Regions from separate parts of the Limosilactobacillus galli genome, predicted to be linked through region 2. Evidence: riboswitches for the same ligand, from Rfam matches in the RefSeq annotation. Region 2 holds a riboswitch; the other holds the start of a gene.
What was found. A riboswitch is a leader RNA that binds a small molecule or an ion and turns the genes downstream of it on or off. The one in region 2 is predicted to bind FMN.
Positions count from the first base shown of each region.

Region 1: linked by a shared signal. The riboswitch ahead of ribD (bifunctional diaminohydroxyphosphoribosylaminopyrimidine deaminase/5-amino-6-(5-phosphoribosylamino)uracil reductase RibD) and the one ahead of QOS10_RS01500 (ECF transporter S component) in region 2 are both predicted to bind FMN.

Region 1 covers NZ_CANCWK010000008.1:15,261-20,814, reverse strand. Annotated here, with positions in the region: gene QOS10_RS03090 (glycine betaine ABC transporter substrate-binding protein) at 1-451, shown strand, start outside; gene QOS10_RS03085 (ABC transporter permease) at 509-1,159, shown strand; gene QOS10_RS03080 (ABC transporter ATP-binding protein) at 1,134-1,904, shown strand; gene QOS10_RS03075 (ABC transporter permease) at 1,897-2,532, shown strand; FMN riboswitch at 2,582-2,725, shown strand; gene ribD (bifunctional diaminohydroxyphosphoribosylaminopyrimidine deaminase/5-amino-6-(5-phosphoribosylamino)uracil reductase RibD) at 2,881-3,945, shown strand; gene QOS10_RS03065 (riboflavin synthase) at 3,938-4,540, shown strand; gene ribB (3,4-dihydroxy-2-butanone-4-phosphate synthase) at 4,540-5,554, shown strand, end outside.
Region 2 covers NZ_CANCWK010000003.1:74,726-80,279, forward strand. Annotated here, with positions in the region: gene QOS10_RS01490 (RecQ family ATP-dependent DNA helicase) at 1-1,280, opposite strand, end outside; gene QOS10_RS01495 (helix-turn-helix domain-containing protein) at 1,273-2,310, opposite strand; gene QOS10_RS01500 (ECF transporter S component) at 2,437-3,018, opposite strand; FMN riboswitch at 3,126-3,245, opposite strand; gene QOS10_RS01505 (pseudouridine synthase) at 3,396-4,112, opposite strand; gene scpB (SMC-Scp complex subunit ScpB) at 4,112-4,699, opposite strand; gene QOS10_RS01515 (segregation and condensation protein A) at 4,677-5,471, opposite strand; gene QOS10_RS01520 (reductase) at 5,464-5,554, opposite strand, start outside.

The DNA.
Region 1 (5,554 bases), on a different contig from region 2:
AGATTTGAGCGACCTCCAGAAGCAGGCGGGCAAGATCCGCTTTGCCTCCCAGGGGGAGTTTGAAAAGCGGCCGGATGCACTGCCGGCCATGAACAAGGCCTATGGCAAGTTCAACTTCAAGTCGATCAAGGACTACGATGCTAACCTGCTCTACAAGATCATGGCGCAGGGCAAGGCCGATGCCGCTCCAGTCTCCACGACAGACGGTCAGCTGGCCACCAGCAAGTTCCAACTGGTCAAGGATAACAAGAACATCTGGCCGCCATACAACCTGGTTCCGCTGGCTAACAAGCAGGCCGTCAAGCGTTACCCGAAGATGGAGAAGACGCTGAACAAGGTTGATGCCAAGCTGACCACCAAGACCGTGACCCAGCTGAACAAGGAAGTCGGTGTCGACGGGCAAAATTATCGGACCGTCGCCCAGAATTGGTATAATAAGAACATGAAGTAAATTGTCAGGAAGCTGTGATAAACAGGTCACAGCTTTATTTGTATCAGGAGGCAACCCTTGTTAGCACAGATTATTCATTATTTTCAAACAGACAGCGGCCAGTACTGGCAATATGTCGGCCAGCACATCCTGCTGAGCATCAGCGCGCTGGCCATTGCGATGGTGATCGCCTTGCCACTGGGCTACCTTGGCTCCCGGGTTAAGGCGGTGGCCAGTTTTTGCACCGCCTTCGCCCAGGTACTGCGGATCATCCCCAGCCTGGCCCTGTTATTCCTGTTGATCCCATTTATCGGGACCGGGGTGGTGCCAGCCCTGATCGCCCTGGTAGTCCTGGCCTTGCCACCGTTGATGATCAACACCATCCTCGGTTTTAACGAGGTCAGCCCTACCTACAAGGAGGTGGGGCTGGCGTTGGGAATGGACCGGCGACAGCTGCGGCGGCAGATCGAGGTTCCGCTGGCGATGCCCTATATCCTGAACGGAATCAAGCTGGCCCTGGTCGAAATTATCGCCAGTGCAACCTTGGCTACCTACATCGGCGCCGGCGGCCTGGGGACGTTGATCTTCACCGGCCTGGGCCTGTACGATATGTCCTACGTCGTGATCGGTGGGGTTAGTGTGGCCCTGCTTTCGCTGTTATCAATGCTCGGTTTTGATTTTTTGATTAGGAAGGTACAACGCAATGACCAAAACAAGTATTCAATTTAAGTACGTCCAAAAAAGCTTCGGTGACAACTTGGTCATCCCGGACCTCTCCTTCACCGTCCAGGAGGGAGAGTTTGTCACCATCCTTGGTTCCTCGGGGAGCGGGAAGACGACCCTCCTTAAGATGGTCAACGGGCTCCTGAAACCGAGTGCCGGGGAGATCCTGATCGGGGGCAAGAAGCTGGCTGACCAAGACCTGGTTAACCTGCGCCGGCACATCGGCTATGTGGTTCAGCAGATCGGCCTCTTCCCGCACATGACGATTGCCCAAAATATCGGGGTGGTTCCGAAGATGCTGAATTGGCCGCATGAGAAGATTGTTTCACGTGTAACAGAGCTCCTCCAACTGGTCCAGCTCGACCCAGATAGCTTTGCGGACCGTTACCCCAGCCAGCTGTCGGGCGGTCAGCAGCAGCGGGTCGGCGTGGCCCGGGCCCTGGCGACCAACCCGCCCTATGTCCTGTTTGATGAACCGTTTGGGGCGCTGGATGCCCTGACCCGGCTGGAGCTGCAGCGGGAGATTAAGCGGATCCACGATAGTCTGGCTAATAAGACCTTCCTCTTTGTCACCCACGACATCAACGAGGCCCTCTTCCTTGGCCAGCGGGTGATGGTGATGCATGACGGCCAGATCGAACAGTTTGCGACCCCTGAGGAAGTGGTCACCCACCCGGCAACGGCTTTCGTCAAGGAACTGCTGGGAACCGTCCAGCAGAATGAGCAGTTATGGGGGCGGGCCCATGATTGAGTATTGGCAGATGAATTCCACCGAGATGCTGCAGGAGGTCGGCCAGCACGCCCAGATGGTCTTGTTATCACTGTTGATTGCTTTGCTGGTGGCGATGGTGCTAGTCCTGGTCTTTCTGCGCCGCCGGAACTGGCTGAACGGCCTAGTCTACTTTTTCTCCTTACTGTACTCGATCCCCAGCTTTGCCTTCTTCGCTCTCCTGCTGCCCTTCTCCGGACTGGGAATGCGGACGGCGGTGATCGTCTTGACGGTTTACTGTGAGTACATCCTCTTGCGGTCCTTCATTACCGGAATCCAGGGGGTGGACCCGGCCCTGGTCGAGGTGGCGCACGGGATGGGAATGACCCGGTGGCAGACCTTCACCAAGGTTCAGCTGCCCCTGGCCCTGCCGGCGATCTTCAGCGGCATCCAGGTGGCCCTGGCGTCGACGATGGCGATGACCACGATTGCCGCCACGATCAATGCCGGGGGGCTCGGTCAGCTGCTCTTCGATGGCCTGCAAAACCAGCAGGTCGTTCCAATCCTCTGGGGAACCCTGCTAACGATGGCTTTGACGCTGGTTTGTGCTGGCCTGATCTGGCTGTTACAGTGGGCGTTGACGCACCGCTGGCTGAAAATGGTTAAGTGAAGTCCTTTACAAATGATAAGTTAGATAGTATTCTTAAAATAAATCGAATATATTTCTTCGGGGCAGGGTGAAATTCCCAACCGACGGTAACAAGTTAATCTTGGAGTCCGTGACCCGCTGATCATTATGATTAGCGGTTGAACCAGTGTGAGTCTGGTACCGACAGTTAAAGTCTGGATGGGAGAAGAAATTTAATATACTAGGAACGCTAGTAGTGTTTTTAAATATTGTTAATGACCCCGGATAATTGTTTGTTATCCGGGTTTTATTTTTAAAGCCGCACTAGAACTAGGATGAAAAAGCCCCGAGAAATATTCTCGGAGCTTTTTTGTTGGGAAGGGAAGATAGATGCAAAGTGATGAAAAATGGATGCGTTTAGCAATTGCCCAGGCAAGGCGGGCCGACTATACGACCTGGCAGAATCCCCGGGTCGGGGCCGTGGTCGTCAAGGGCGACCAGCTCCTGGCGACGGGGTACACCCACGAGTTCGGCGGTGTGCACGCGGAACGGAACGCGATCAAAAAGCTGTCGGCGGACCAACTGCGGGGCACAACTCTGTATGTGACCTTAGAGCCCTGCAGCCACTATGGGAAACAGCCACCGTGTGCGGACCTGATTATTGATTCGGGGATTCGGCGGGTTGTGATTGCGGAGACCGATCCGCATGCCCTGGTGACCGGGAAAGGAATTCGGCGGTTGCGAGACAGTGGGGTGGCAGTTGTAACGGGAGTCTTGGCTGATCAGGCCGCGGTGGTGAATCCCCACTACAACTTTTATTTTCAGAAACATCGACCATGGGTCACCCTTAAGCAGGCAATTTCGCGGGACGGTAAGGTGGCTGCGGCTCCCGGCGAGCGAACTACGATTACTAATCAGGCCGTTTATGACCGGGTTCACCAGGAGCGGGCCTGGTTTCACGGGATTGTCATCGGCAGTCAAACGGCCATCGTTGATAATCCCACCCTCCTGACCACGGCCCCCACCAGCTTTCCGCCGGTGCGGATCGTCCTCGACCGGCGAGGCAGATTGGCGCAGTATTCAACACTGCCCCTGTTACAAGACGGCGCCGCCCCTACCTGGGTCTTCACCAGTGATCCCGGATTGAAGGAGCGGCTGGCAGATAGTAACGCCGAGGTGATCTACCAGGCGGACGCTGATATCCCGGCGGTTGTGGCGGAATGCGGGCGGCGTGGTCTGCAGGCCCTCTATGTTGAAGGTGGTCCCACCGTTCACCGGGCCTTTCTGAAGAGTGGTCTGGTGAATGAACTGCTGACTTACCAGAGCGCAAGGCGGATTGGAGAACATGGGGTAGCCGGTGCCTGGTACCCGCGGCAGAATCCGGGGCACGAGACTACGGTGGAACATTTAGATGACAATATCAGAATAAGTGAGAGGATGGTAGCAAATGTTTAGCGGACTAATTGGAACGACCGGAAAGATCCGCCAGCTGGCGCAAACTGGGGAGACGATGTGTTTGACAGTGGTCCCCCAAGCAAGTGGTTTTTTGAAGAGAGCGGTAGTTGGCGATTCGATTGCGATCGACGGTACCTGTCTAACAATCGAACAGTTTGTGGATAATGGTTTTACCGTTACCTTGATGCCGCAGAGCTTTATGAAGACGATTTTTAAGGAACGGCAAGTTGGTGATTTGGTAAACCTTGAACGCTCGCTGAAACTGGGAGACCGGCTGGAAGGCCACATTGTGACGGGACACGTCGATGAAGTTACCCGGGTGATTGACCGTCGACTGAACGAAAATGCCATTGAACTGGTCTTCTTGTTACCAGCACGTCTTCGCGGACAGGTGGTTTCACAAGGGAGTGTCGCTATCAACGGGGTTAGCCTGACGGTGATGCAGGCCGATGAAACCAGCTTTAGTGTTGGCCTGATCCCACATACCCAGGCGGTGACCAATCTCGATAGGCTGCAGGACGGCGATTTGGTCAACATGGAGACTGATATTTTAGGTAAGTATGTTGCGCGAAATATGAAAGTGGGGCTGAAATAATGAATGTTAAAAAGATCCAGGATGCACTGGCACAACTGAAGAATGGTGGGCTGGTAATTGTGATGGATGATCAGGATCGCGAGGCCGAAGGGGATATGATCGGTCTCGCCAGCAAGGCAACCCCGGCGAAGGTCAATTTTATGACCAAGTATGCGCGGGGACTGATGTGTGTGCCAATGGCGCCGCAAGTGGCTAAACGCCTCCAGCTGCCTCAGATGACGGCAGATAACACGGACCCGTTTGGCACGGCCTTTACGATCAGTGTTGACCACCGCTCGACTACGACCGGGATTTCGGCCTTTGACCGCTGGCGGACAATTACCCACCTGGCGGATCCCAAATCGACCAACCAGGATTTCTACAAGCCCGGTCACATCTTCCCATTAGTTGCCAAGGAGGGCGGCGTCTTGGAACGTAACGGTCATACCGAGGCAGCAGTTGACCTGGCCAAGCTGGCGGGTGAGGAGCCAGTGGCCTATATCTGCGAGATCTTGAAGTCGAATGGGGAGATGGCCCGGTCCACGGAACTCCACGAGATGGCGGAAGAATACAGCCTGCCGATTATCACCATCAAGGAGCTTCAGGAATACCGGCGAAACGAGGTGAGTAGGCCGGTCGAAGAAGTGAAGCTCCCCAGCACCTACGGAAACTTTCGCTTACACTATTTTCCCGGTGGCAACCTAGCCCTAATCAAGGGTGATCTGACAAGATCAGCACCAGTGATGATCCGCCTGCACTCGGAATGCTTTACGGGTGATGTTCTTGGGTCCCTGCGGTGCGACTGTGGTCCCCAGCTCCATGAGGCCATGCGCCGGATTGAGGAGAATGGGCAGGGGGTCATCCTCTACTTACGGCAGGAGGGCCGGGGAATCGGCCTGCGTAATAAGCTCAAGGCCTACCGTCTGCAGGAAGAAGGGTACGATACCGTGGAGGCCAACGAACAGCTGGGCTTTGCACCTGACGAGCGAAAGTACGAAACGGCGGCACACATGCTTAAAGAGCTTGGCGTAACCA
Region 2 (5,554 bases):
TTCAGCAGGAATGACCGGCGGCACGTTTTCAGGCTGGTATAATCCAACATTCGTTGCAGACTGAGCGCTTGCTGGCGCCGCCGCTGCTTAAAGGCCGCAATAATCTGTGCCGGCTGGTAGCCATGGTTCAAATAGAAGGTAAAGAGTTCCTGGTCATCCCCCAGCACATTCGGCCGCAGCTGATGGTTTTTAACCTGAGTTAGAAGGTCGACACTAGGCAGACTGATGGCCGTCAGCTGACTCGGCAGGCCTTCATCCCCCGGCGCATACAATAGGATGGCCACGCTCTGCTGACCATCACGACCGGCCCGGCCAATTTCCTGCATATAGCTTTCCAGATTGGCCGGCAGGTGGTAGTGGATAATATAGCGGATATCATTCTTATCAACCCCCATCCCGAAGGCGCTCGTCGCACAGACAATTTGAACCTGATTATTCATGAACTGCTGCTGGATCTTGAAGCGATCGACCGGAGACATCCCCGCGTGATAGGGAGCAACTACCAGGCCCGTCTGCTCCCGGAGCCAATCGGCCATCTGCGTTGCCAGTTTCCGACTAGCGAAGTAAATGATCCCCGGTCCCGGAAGGCTGGCAACCAGCTGGAGCAGCCGTTCGTCCTTAGCCTGCGGGTTAGCTACCCGGTTCACCACTAGAAAAATATTGGGCCGGTTGACCGAGCGAATCACCTGGTGAACTTGGTTGTGATCCAGCCCCAGCTTATTAAGAATATCGCGCCGAACGCGTGGAGTCGCGGTGGCAGTCAGCATCAGCAGCCGCGGCTGGCCGATCCGTTGGCGAATCTGTCGCAATAGCAAGTACTCGGGACGAAAGTCGGGCCCCCACTGCGAGATACAGTGGGCCTCGTCAACTACCATCATGCTTAACGGCGTCCGATAAAGGGCAGCCAGGACGGCCGGATTAGTCAGGATCTCCGGTGAAGCAAAGATGAAGCGGAAGCTGGCCAGCGAGTGCAAGACCTGGTCACGCGCCGGGCCCTGTAACTGGCTGCTCAGCATCACCACCCGCTTTTCACCATGCTGCCGGAGGCGATCAACCTGGTCCTGCATTAAAGAGATTAACGGCGAAACAATAACCACCCCACCGGGCAGCAAGTAAGCAGGCAACTGGTATAATAGCGATTTGCCGGCCCCCGTCGGCAGAACCACCAGGGTATCATGCCCCGCCAATAATGATTCAATCGTCTCCTGCTGGCCAGCGCGAAAGTGCTCATAACCGAAGTACTCGTGCAACAACCGGTATATTTCTGCAGAATCAGTCATGGTGTTCCCTCCCCCGAAGAATTTGAAAAAGGCGGTAATCAAAGAAGGCCTTCCCTGCATCCTGCTCATCGGAATTAAAATGCCAGCTCGTGACGTCCGGATCAGGATACTGCTTAGCCAACGCTGCTCGTTTGGCAGGCGGCAGCAATTGGTTCCAATCCAGCTGCTCTGGGCATAGGATGGCCACCTCCAAGAGATGTTCCCGCACCGTGCTTAACTTCAAGCGGCGCCGCGCAGCAATCTGTTCCAGTGCGGCCCCCTGGCGATAAAGTTCCAGGGTCACGGCCGTACTCTTGGAGAGCGGGCCAGCGTTGAGCAACGGGCCAAAAAGATCCTGCAGGGGCCCCGGAACGTGCTGGCAGTAGGCGGCCACCCCCAGGAGCAGGTCATGGTTGAGGGCCAGCATATCCGCTTGCGAAAGGCGCAGACGCTCGGCCAGCTGGTTATTCGTCCACGCCGGCAGATCATGGCCAACCAAGCCGTCAACCAGAAACACCGCCAGTCGTTGATCGACGCTCGCCAGGCCGGTTGTCAGCTGGTCGAGGTCGCGATAGACCGCTGCTGCCAGCTGGCGGTGGTTGGCTTGGCGAAACCACCGTTTTACCGCCAACATGTGCCCATAGCCAACCGTCACCGGAGCGTACTTGGCATTATGGTAGGCGTATTCCGAAACCACCTGCATTCCCAGGAGCAAGCGCTGACCGAACTGGTTGGTATTGGTCAGCCAGTACCAATCCAAGAAATGCGGCTGGTATGGCTGCTCTGCTTCTTGCCATTGGACCCCCTTCACCGTCAACCGCGCCTGCTGCTCATCGTCAATAGTTATCAGTTGTTCATCTGCCAACGCCTTGATCACCGCATCGTATTCGGTGCGTTGAAGCTGCCGAGCGGCGCCCAGCCACGGCAAAAGGCCATACTGCTGGCCCCAAAATAGGTTTGACACCGTCAGCCGGTTCGTCAGCAAGCTCTCAATTACCCGGATCCGGCGGGGCTGATGATAAGAAAAGAAACGTAGTATGTATGAATTCATAGCAAAAACCTCATTATCCATTCTCTCACTAGATATAAACGGAAACAAACCTTAAATACACGAAACAAGGGACCGCAGCAAAATCACTTTTACTGCAATCCCTTGTTTTTAATTAATCAATCATTCCTATTGATAACGGCGAGCGGTCAGCCACGGCTTCAACTGCGTCGCAACAATTGCGAAAATCCCCGTGACCAGCAGGCCCTTGATAATATTAAACGGCAAGACCCCGAGGGCGACCAGCTGAGAAACCGGCAGGGTCGATTTCCAGTTCCAAACCGCCATGTACAGCGGGGTCAGGACCCATAGATTCAGCAGGGACATCACCACGGTCAGGACCACCGTCGCCGTAACGCTTCCAACCAGGAGCTGCTTTTTTGGTGACCACTGCGGCCGTCTTCGCCAAATCAGACAGAACGGCAGCAGGAGGGCCAGCGACGAGATGAAGTCGCCGAGCAGCCCGATCAGTTCGCCAACGGAGAAGCCCCGAACCATGCCGTGGATCAGGCACTTGATCACGGCGATTACAATCCCCCCGACTGGCCCATAGAGGTAGCCCCCGATTAAGACGGGGACGTCCGAAAAGTCGATCTTAAGGTAGGAAGCCATGGGGATAATTGGAAACTCAAACAACATCAGGATAAAGGCAAGCGCCCCTAAGCAGGCGATTCCTACCAACCGTTGAATTCGTAAATGCGACACTGTCATAATAACAACCTCCATTGAGATTGCCTTCAGTCGGCCCCGTAAATAAAAAAGCACTACCAACAAATACTGTCAGCAGCGCCTAACATAATTAGGGTTAACGTACGTAGAAGTCTCTTCTATATACCAGACTATACTGTCGGCTCCAGGATTCAACTGGATCAACCACGTGATGTGGGTTGCGGGCTTGCACCGCCGGTCGGGAATTTCACCGCGCCTTGAAGACAACTTTTTTAATTTTACAATTCCTATTATATGGGCTTATCCGCGTCGTGTCAACGTTTTTAGCGTCTTTCAATTCCATGCCATTCCATACTTTTCCGTAGTTTTTGCTGTATTTTTGCTATATCGGTGCAATATTGCAATAGCCAATCATTCAACTAAAGCTGTTTCAGTTTGGTAACCTCTTCGGGCCGCAGTTCACGGAATTCTCCCGACTGCAGGCCCTGAAGGTTCAAGAAACCATACGTTTCCCGGTGCAATTTGATCACTGGGTGACCAACCGCTTCAAACATCCGCTTGACCTGGTGGTAGCGGCCTTCGTGGATCGTCAGCTGGACCAGACTGGTCTGGTGGTGACGGTCAACTTCCTTCAGCCTGGTCTTGGCCGGTTTCGTCTTGCGGCCATCGACCCGGACACCGAGACGCAGCCGCTTCAGCTCATCGTTTTGAACAATTCCCTTGACCTTCGCAATGTAGGTCTTGGCAACCTCAAAGCGGGGGTGCATCAGCTTGTTGGCCAGGGCACCGTCGTTGGTCAGCAGCAGGATCCCCGTGGTGTCATAGTCCAAGCGGCCAACGGGGTAGATCCGTTCCTCCACCTCGTCTTCGCGCAGAATATCGACCACCGTCTTCCGGCCCTTATCATCGTGGGCACTAGAGATAACCCCGCGGGGCTTATTCAATAGGTAGTAAACGTGTGGCTCACGGTGGATCGGCACCCCGTCAACCTCCACCTTGTCGCGGCGGCCAACCTTGGTCCCGAGCTCAGTGACCGTCTCACCATTGACCTGGACCCGGCCGCTTTGAATCAGCTTCTCAGAGGCCCGCCGCGAGGCAACCCCCGCTTCGGCCATCACTTTTTGTAGTCTCTCCATTAATTTTCTCCTCCTTGCTTCCGGGACTGGAATGCCGCTAAAAAGAGGTCTCCTCTCAGATCAGCACTGTCGAGATCCTCTTGCTCCGGCAATGGCGGCAGGTCATCCAGCGATGACAGGCCAAAGTAGTCCAGGAAGCTTTCCGTTGTGACGTAGCGAAATGGCCGGCCAGGGGCATCTAAGCGGCCATGGGTATCTACCAGCCCCCGGGCCATCAGCTTTTGCAGCGAACCTGAGCTCTGTACGCCCCGAATCTCGTCAATCTCCAAACGGGTAATCGGCTGGCGGTAGGCAATAATGGCCAGGACCTCCAGCAAGGCATTGGTCAGCGGCACCGTCAGCGGAATCTCAAAGTACTGCTTGATCACCGGGGCCAGCGCCGGCTTAGTGGCCAAGCGGTAGGTTTGACCGCTGTGCAAAACGACAAGAGCACTATTAGGGTCCGCCGCATAGCGTTCCGCCAGCTTATCCAGCGTCGCAGTGATTGCCGTTTTCATGAAGCCGGTGATCTTGGCCAGGTCACCAACAGTGATTCCCTCATCACCGCTGATGAAAAGCAGGCCCTCAATCTGGGCGGTATTCGTTATTTCGGTAGTCATCACTCTTCAAACCTTCCTTAATAATTATTGGGGCGAACAATCCGGCCTGTTCAATATGCACGGCCTGGTGCTTAGCCAGTTCCAGAACCGCGAGAAAGGTGGTGACCAGCTCATCCCTGGTTATCGCTCTTTCCAGCAGGTCGACAAAGCGCTGTGGCCCGGCCGTCACCCTCTCAAAGACCGTCTGCATCTGCTGGGCAACACTGACCTTCTCGGCCACCACAGTTTCCACGGTGGGTTGTGTAAAGCGGTGCCGCTTGAGAACCTGGCTAAAGGCCGCCTGGAGCTGGTCAAGACTGACTCCCGGGGCCACCTGTTCACTCACCAAGTCACGGGGAACCCGCATTGCCGGCCGGGTGTACTCCTGCTGCCGGTAACTCTCCTTGTCCTTGAGATGGTCGGCCGCCTTCTTATAGCGCTGGTATTCGATCAGCTGGTCAACCAGTTCCTGACGTGGATCAACTGGTTCCTCCGCCGGTTCCTCATCGTCAAGCGGCGGGGCCTGGGGAAGCAGCAGCTGACTCTTGATCCGCATCAGGGTGGAAGCCATCACAAAGTACTCCCCGGCAATTTCTAACCGGTGTGCCTTCATCTGATGGAGGTAATCCATGTACTGACTGGTAATCGTCGCGATCTTAATGTCATAGATATCCATCTTGGCCTCACGGATCAGGTGCAATAGGAGGTCAAGGGGCCCCTCAAAGCCGCCTAGTTTTAAGGTCGGCTGCTGGCCCGCCGTCATGGTCTCATTCTCACTCATTAGCCTTCCCCCATGTTGTAATCAATGGCTGGGTACTTAGGGTTCCCATCAATCGCCGATCTAGGTATTCCTCATGAATCGCT